2 regions of the Mesorhizobium sp. B2-8-5 genome follow, and region 2 is predicted to be linked to the other one. Evidence: predicted binding sites of a transcription regulator. Region 2 holds the regulator's gene; the other holds the start of a gene.
The links. The regulator PhoB, encoded in region 2, activates phosphate uptake and scavenging genes when phosphate is short. The targets are predictions, from matches to a motif close to TGTCATNNANCTGTCAT.
Positions count from the first base shown of each region.

Region 1: the regulator PhoB is predicted to act here: its motif matches at 1,713-1,729, upstream of FJ430_RS25645 (acid phosphatase).

Region 1 is NZ_CP083951.1:5,183,077-5,187,243, reverse strand. Features, by position in the region: gene FJ430_RS25655 (hypothetical protein) at 1-191, opposite strand, end outside; gene FJ430_RS25650 (cytochrome-c peroxidase) at 344-1,609, opposite strand; gene FJ430_RS25645 (acid phosphatase) at 1,815-3,365, shown strand; gene FJ430_RS25640 (OsmC family protein) at 3,591-4,013, shown strand; gene FJ430_RS25635 (hypothetical protein) at 4,019-4,167, shown strand, end outside.
Region 2 is NZ_CP083951.1:1,465,269-1,469,435, forward strand. Features, by position in the region: gene pstA (phosphate ABC transporter permease PstA) at 1-428, shown strand, start outside; gene pstB (phosphate ABC transporter ATP-binding protein PstB) at 425-1,228, shown strand; gene phoU (phosphate signaling complex protein PhoU) at 1,249-1,956, shown strand; gene phoB (phosphate regulon transcriptional regulator PhoB) at 1,973-2,662, shown strand; gene FJ430_RS07140 (ROK family protein) at 2,985-4,167, opposite strand, start outside.

The DNA.
Region 1 (4,167 bases), 2.7 Mb from region 2:
CGCAGGTGCGCGCCTGGCCGGCCGGGTCGTGGCCAAGCCGCCTGGTCGTTGCCCGCGGCGACGAACCAGCGGGCCTCGCGCGATGTCAGGCCGATAAGCACCCGGCCGGCATACTCGGCAGGCGCGCCATTGCCCGCATCGAACACCGCCCAACTGCCGCCGGGCGGCTCCTGCACCGCGACGAACCTCATCGCAGACTCCATCTGTGAAGAGGTAGGCAATATAGCAGGCGCGACTTGGCGTTCCTATGACGTGGCTCACATTGGCACACTTTTGCGGTGGATAGCACGGCTCCGGCTGCAAGCACGCCGTGTTCCACCAGTCTCCTTGGCTGCCGGTCGCCCTATTGACCAGCCTGGTCGGCGTCGGTCAGCGTGCCGAGGAAGGCGACGATGTCGTCGATCTCGGCGTCGCTCAGAGCCGGCTTGTCGCCCGGCTTTTTGCCGTTGAAGGGTGGGTCGGTGTTGAGGTTCGGCCAGTAAGCCTTTGGCAGATCGTCGAATTTGTCGACCGTGCCGTCCGCCTTCTTCGGATACCAGCGCCCGGGATCCGTATCGCGGCTGGCGTAGAAGGCGACCGCCTCGCGCAGCGAGTGGAAATAGCCGTTGTGGAAGAAACTCTTTCGCAAGGCCACGTTGCGCAGGGTCGGCGTCTTGAACAGGCCGCAATATTCGGCGCGGCCCCTGAAATCGGCGCGCAGCGGTCCGCACAGGCCGAGGTCGACATAATTGGGATCGGCGTTGGCGGGGATCGCCCGATTGCGCGGCACGGCGATCGCGATCAGGCCGTAGTCGGTGAACTGCGGCGGCTCGCCGTCATTGGCGGGCTCGCTGAGATGGCAGCTCGCGCAATTGCCCTTCGCTTCGTCCTCGAACAGCATGCGGCCGCGCAATTCCTGCGCCGAGAGCTGCGCCTTGCCGGCGAGGAAAGCATCGTAGCGGCTGGAATAGGGATAGAAATCGGCGCTGCTCTGCTCGAATGTGCCGAGCGCTTCGACCGCGGCGTCGAAGGCATCCTGCGGGTGCTCAAACACATCGGCGCCGAACGCCGCCTCGAAGGCGCCGGCATAGGGCGCCTTGCGCAGCGCCGCGACCACCTCGGCCTCGTCCTTGTTGCCCATCTCGAAGGGCGACAGCAGCGGGATCCTCGCCTGGTCCTTGCCGTGGTCGGCGCGGCCGTCCCAGGTCAGGCCGCCGGTCGGGCCATTGTCGACGCTCTCGTCGCCTTCGTCCTCGGAGTCGTAGAAATGCTCGGTGAAGGCAGGCGCCGCCTGCAGGTAGCGCAGCGACGGCACGGCGCGAACGCCGGGCTGGTCGAGCTTGGCTCCGCCCATCTCGATGGGTGCCGCCGAGGCCGGCCCGAAGGCGTGATTGGGATCGTGGCAGGACGAGCAGGCCTGCTTGCCCGAGGCGGAGAGCGAAGGGTCAAGGAACATCTGCCGCCCGAGCGCCGTCAGCGCGTCGGCGCGGGCGAAGGCTTCCTGGCGCGACATCGGCCCGGGGTGGACACCGGACGGCTCCGCGGTGCTCGCAGGCGCGGTCAAGCCGACGATCGAGGCCGCCAGAAGGGTGATCGCGTGATTTTTCCGTCCCATCGTCTGTGGCGACATCCCTGATTTCCTTCGCCCGATTTCGTTCGCGACGTAAGGATCGAGTGCAACGGATTGATGACTGGCTTTCTCGCTCACGAAACCGTGTTCGGACACTGCGGAAATGTCACATGGGTGACAAGGCTCCGAAGTAGCTCGGCATTGATGCAGTTGCGTTCCTGCATTGCCGTCCTCCAGCCATTCCCAAGCCACGAGGCATTTCCCGATGACCCGATTCTTTCTCTCCCCCCGGTCCTTCCTCTCGCTTTGCCTTGCCTCCACGGCGCTGGCATCGTTCTCCGCTACTGCCCACGCGGCTCCTCCCGGCTACGACAAGATCGACACCGTCGTCGTCATCTACGCCGAGAACCGCAGCTTCGATAACCTCTACGGCGGCTTCCCCGGCGCCAACGGCCTGGCCAACGTTTCGCCCGACCAGGCGCGTCAGCTCGACCGCGACGGCAAGCCGCTTTCCGAACTGCCGCCGGCCTGGGGCGGCTTGACCGGCAAGGGCGTCACGCCGGCGGTGACGGAGGCGCAGAGCGCGCATCTGGCCAACGCCACCTTCGCCATCGACGATCCCAAGGGCTTCAACGAGGGCACCAACGTCGTCACGCACGACCTCTGGCACCGCTTCTACCAGGAGCAGATGCAGATCGACGGCGGCCGGAACGACAAGTTCGTCGCCTGGGCCGATTCCGGCTCGCTAGTCATGGGCCACTATGACGGCTCCAACCTGCCGATGTGGGCGATCGCCAAAAAATACGTGCTGGCGGACAATTTCTTCCAGGGCGCCTTCGGCGGCTCCTTCCTCAACCACTTCATGCTCGCCTGCGCCTGCGCGCCTTATTATCCCAATGCCGACACCAGCCCGGTGAAGGGCCAGATCGCCGTCGTCGAGCCGGATGGCGTGACGCTGAAGCCGGCCGACAACTCGCCCGCCTCGGCGCTGGGCGGCGTGCCGAAATTCGCCAATGACGGCGCCATCACGCCCGACTTCTACGCCGTCAACACCATGCAGCCGCCTTACCAGCCGAGCGCCAACAAGCCGGCTGAGGGCGGTGACGCAGCACTTGCCGATCCGGCTGCGCCCACTACGCTGCCACCGCAGCACGAGATCACCATCGGCGATCTGCTCTCGCTCAAGGGCATTTCCTGGGCCTGGTATGCAGGCGCCTGGCAGGCGGCGCTCGACGGCAAGAACGCCACGCCCGTGCCGAACTTCCAGTTCCACCACCAGCCCTTCAACTATTTCGCGGCCTATGCCCCGGGCACGGCCGCGCGGGCCGAGCACATCAAGGATGGCGGCCTTGACGGCGTGGAGTTCATCAAGGCGATCGACGACGGCAAGCTGCCGTCCATCACCTTCTACAAGCCGCAGGGCAACCTCAACGAACATGCCGGCTATGCCGATGTGACCTCGGGCGACCAGCACTTGGCCGACCTCGTTTCGCATCTGGAGAAGAGCCCGCAATGGGCTCATATGCTGGTCGTCATCACCTATGATGAGAATGGTGGCTTCTGGGATCACGTCACGCCGCCCAAGGCCGACCGCTGGGGCCCGGGCAACCGCATCCCGGCCTTCATCATCTCGCCCTATGCGAAGATGGGCACGGTCGACCACACCCAATACGACACAACCTCGATCCTGCGTTTCATCACCGCCCGCTACGACCTGCCGGTGCTGCCGGGCATCGTCGCCCGCGACAAGGCGCTGCGCAACAACGATCAGCCGCCGATGGGGGATTTGACGGCCGCGCTCGATCTGACGAAGTAGCGTTTCAGAACTGGGTTCCTCTCCCCCGCCAGAGGCGGGGGAGAGGTGTCCGCGAAGCGGAAGGGGGCCTTCGTAGGGCGCTCCCCCTTTCCGTCTCGGCTTCGCCGAGCCACCTCTCCCCCATTTCATGAGGGCGAGGAAACGCCAATCGCCCACGGCCTGCCTCGGCGATTGCCTCAGTGAATTCCCGTCCGCTATCAATGTCTCCGAATTGGAGACCACGCGATGGCAGACCTGAAAGTCAGAACCCGAAACGCCGGCGCGCTCGCCGTCCTGCCGCCGGGCGGCCTGCCGGTGGTCACGACACCGACCGGCGGCACCGTCGATGTGGTCACGCAGGTCAGCGCGTCCGGCTTCAGCCCGCTCGACCTGCTCTACGCCTCGCTGGCTGCCTGCATGGTACTCAGCGCCCGCATCGCCGCCACCCGCCTAGGGGTCGCCGACCGGCTGGGCGAGGTGAGGGCGGATGTGACCGGCGACAAGGCGAAGGACGAGCCGTCGCGGCTGGAAACCTTCAATATTCGCCTGACGATCGCCGGCGACCTCGATGCCGCGACGAAAGAGCGGATCCTGGCGGATGCCGAGGATATCTGCACCGTCTCAAACACGCTGCGCGGCGCGCCGGCACTTCACGCGAAGCTCGGGTGAGGCCGATGGCGCATCTTTCGCCGATCGACTACGCCACCGCTTCCGCCGAGATCCGCGCCGAGCACGACCGCGAGCTCGCGCTGCGCGGCCGCATGACCAACATGAAGCGCATCCTGCTTCACTCGCCGGCCGCGCATCGCATCTACGCCGAATG
Region 2 (4,167 bases):
CCGGCGCCGTCGCGCTGTCGATCCTGGTGATCCCCGTCGTGGTGCGCACCACCGAGGACATGCTGAACCTTGTGCCCAACGCGCTACGCGAAGCAGGCGCCGCCATCGGCGCGCCGCGCTGGGTGGTGATCCGCTCCGTCGCCTACCGCGCGGCAATGTCGGGCATCGTCACCGGCATATTGCTGGCGATCGCCCGCATCTCCGGCGAGACGGCGCCGCTTCTCTTCACCGCGCTCAACAACCAGTTCTGGTCGAGCAATCTCAATGCGCCGATGGCCAGCCTGCCGGTGACCATCTTCCAGTTCGCTCTCAGCCCTTACGAGGAATGGCAGCAACTGGCCTGGACGGGCGCACTCATAATCACCCTGACGGTTCTCGGGCTGAGCATCATCGCCCGCAGCCTAACCGGACGCAGAGAGGACAGATGAAACCGATGTTGTCCACCGACCTGAACGCAGCCGACACGACCGTCGAGAAGGCCAAGATCGAGGTCAAGAACCTCAATTTCTACTATGGCCAGTCGAAGGCGCTGAAGGACATCAACCTGTCCCTGCCCGAGCGCAGCGTCACAGCCTTCATCGGCCCGTCGGGCTGCGGGAAGTCGACGCTGCTGCGCGTGCTCAACCGCATCTACGAGCTCTATCCGAAGCAGAGCGCCGAGGGCCAGGTGCTGCTCGACGGCAAGAACATCCTCGACCGCTCGCAGGACCTCAACCTGCTGCGCACCAAGATCGGCATGGTGTTCCAGAAGCCGACGCCGTTCCCGATGTCGATCTACGAGAACATCGCCTTCGGCGTCAGGCTCTATGAGAAGATCAGCAAGGCCGAGATGGATAGCCGCGTCGAGCAGGCGCTGAAGCGCGCCGCGCTGTGGACCGAGGTCAAGGACAAGCTCAACGCCAGCGGCCTCAGCCTCTCGGGCGGCCAGCAGCAGCGCCTGTGCATCGCCCGCACCGTGGCGGTGAAGCCCGAGGTCATCCTGCTCGACGAGCCGGCCTCGGCGCTCGATCCGCTGTCGACGGCAAAGATCGAGGAACTGATCGACGAATTGCAGGCCGACTACACGATCGTCATCGTCACCCACAACATGCAGCAGGCGGCGCGCGTGTCGCGGCAGACGGCGTTCATGTATCTGGGCGAGCTGGTGGAGTTCGACCGGACCGAGAAGATCTTCACCTCGCCCCGCGAGAAGCGCACGCAGGACTACATTACCGGCCGCTTCGGCTGAGTTCATACGAGGACATCATCATGGCCGAACATACCGTCGCCTCCTTCGACGAGGATCTGAGGCAGATCAGCCGGCTCATCAACGACATGGGCGATCTCGCCAGCTCCATGGTCGGCGGTGCGACCAGGGCGCTGCTCGAGACCGACAATGCGCTGGCGCAGCGCGTCGTCTCCGACGACGCCATCATGGACGCTCGTCAGCGCGAGCTCGACGACCGCGCCATCACGCTGATCGCCAAGCGGCAGCCGATGGCGGACGACCTGCGCAACGTGGTCGGCTCGATCCGCATGGCGGGCGACCTCGAACGCATCGGCGATCTCGCCAAGAACATCGCCAAGCGTGTCGGCTCGGTCGGCGTCAGCGCCGCGCCGCGCGACCTCACGCATTCGATCGATTCGATGGCGCAGCTGGTGCTGATCCAGGTCCAGGCCGTGATCCAGGAATATATGGTGGGCGATGCCACGGCGCTGGCCAAGCTTCGCAACGACGACGAGCGCATCGACGTCAAATACACGTCCGTCTTCCGCGAGCTGTTGACCTACATGATGGAAGACCCGCGCAACATCACCGCTTGCACGCATCTTCTGTTCTGCGCCAAGAACCTCGAGCGCATCGGCGACCATGTGACCAACATCGCCGAGAACGCCTATTATGTGCTGACCGGCACGCAATTGCCCGCCAATCGTCCGAAGCAGGACGAGACCGCAATGTCGGCGCCGGCGGCCTGACGAAAAGGTTACCCCGATGATCGCGCCACGCATCATGGTGGTGGAGGACGAGGAGCCGCTGGGGGTGCTGCTCCGCTACAATCTCGAATCCGAGGGTTACCAGGTCGAAGTGGTGACCCGCGGCGACGAGGCCGAAATCCGCCTTCAGGAAAACGTTCCCGACCTGCTCGTGCTCGACTGGATGGTGCCGGCGGTTTCCGGTATCGAGCTCTGCCGGCGTCTCAGGATGCGGCCCGAGACCGAGCGGCTGCCGATCATCATGCTGACGGCGCGCGGCGAGGAAAGCGACCGCGTGCGCGGCCTCTCGACCGGCGCCGACGACTATCTGGTCAAGCCGTTCTCGACGCCGGAGTTCATGGCGCGCGTCAAGGCGCTGCTGCGCCGCGCCAAGCCGGAGGTGCTGTCCAGCGTGCTCAAGGTCGGCGACATCGTGCTCGACCGCGAATCGCACCGGGTCTACCGCAAGAAGAGCGAGATCCGGCTCGGGCCGACCGAGTTCCGCCTGCTCGAATTCATGATGCGCCATCCCGGCCGCGTGTTCTCGCGAAGCCAGTTGCTCGACAATGTCTGGGGCGAGACGATCTATATCGACGAGCGCACCGTGGACGTCCATGTCGGGCGCCTGCGCAAGGCGGTCAACAACGGCCGCATGCCGGACGTCATCCGCACCATCCGCGGGGCGGGGTACGCGATCAGGGAGGATTAGGTCCCGAGGGCGGAAGTTCCGACGGGATCGGCACTTCCAACATTTACGCTGGTGGGTAGTCGAGACGCTTGCGCTTCGTCATCCACGGGCGGAGCAAGGAGCGAAGCGACGCGCGCAGACCCGAGGATCCATTCCGTGACTTCCACGCGCCGCTATGGCGCAGAACTCTGCACCACTGCACCCTACGATCGAGGTAACGGCATGGATTCCAGGGTCTGCGCGCGTCGCTTCGCTCCTTGCTCCGCCCTGGAATGACGAAGTCGCGGTGGCTTCGGCCAATCTCCAACGTTGGTGCGATTCGCGGCTTCAGCGCCACGTTCGCTCAGGCCACGTTCTTCCCGGCCCCCGCTCTGGCCTGCACCCCCGGCGCGAAAATCTCCTGATCGACGAAGGTCAGCGCGCGCATGGCGCAGCCTTCGCGGATAAGCGGCAGTTCGTTCGGCTCGGTGTCGAAGGAGATCGATTCCGAGTGCTGGCCGCCGGCGGTCTGGGCGATCGCCTCTCGCAGCGCCGGCTCGATCAGGTCGAAGGCGGCCGCGCTTACGCCGACCATGGCGACAGGCGCCGGGTCGATAAGGGCGAACAGGCTGCCGAGGCCGAAACCGAGTGCTTCGCCGGCCCGGCGATAAGCCTCCCGCTCGGGTCCGTCCTCCTGCCGGGCTTTCGCGGCCAGCGCGCGCATATCGGCGTCACCGACGTCGGTCGGCGTGGCATCCTCGCTTATTCCCATGGCGCTGCGCCAGATCGCGTAATTGCCGGCATAGGCCTCGACGCAGCCGCGGCGGCCGCAGCGGCAACGCGCGCCGCCCGGACGATGGATCATATGGCCGAACTCGCCGCCGGAGGAATGTGTGCCGCTGAACAGCGCGCCCTTCAGCACCAGGCCCATGCCGATACCGTGCGAGAGCAGGATGGCGATGAAGTCGTCGCGATAGCGCTCGGGATCGCGCCATTGCAGCGCCACCGCCATCATGTTGCAGTCGTTCTCCATGGTGGCGGGAATACCGAATTCCCGTTCGAGGAGGTCGGCGAAAGGGATGTCGGTCAGCGGCGTGATCGGCGACCACAGCATGGCGCGTGAATGGGAATCGGTGATGCCCTGAATGCCCATGGCGATGCGGGCGACGCTGCCCACGTCGAGGTCGGGATCCCGCAACCGGCGCCGGACGATCGCCATGCATTCGCCGATCAGCTCGTCGCGGGGCATGACGAGCGTGTCGAGGCGCTGCTGCTCCTCGGCAACCACCTGGCCGGCATAATCGATCACGGCGACTGACAGGAAGTTCAGCGACAGCACCACGGTCAGCACCGCGGCGGCTTCGGGGTTCAGCGCCAGACCGATCTGCGGCCGGCCGCGTTTCAACGCCGTCGGCTCGCTGGCCTTGCTTTCGGTGAGAATGCCTTCCTGGATCAGATCGGCGGAGATCGCCGAAATGGTCGAGTGGCTGAGCCCGGTGGTGGCGGCAATCTCCGTGCGCGAGGGCTGGCCGGCGCGGCGCACGGCC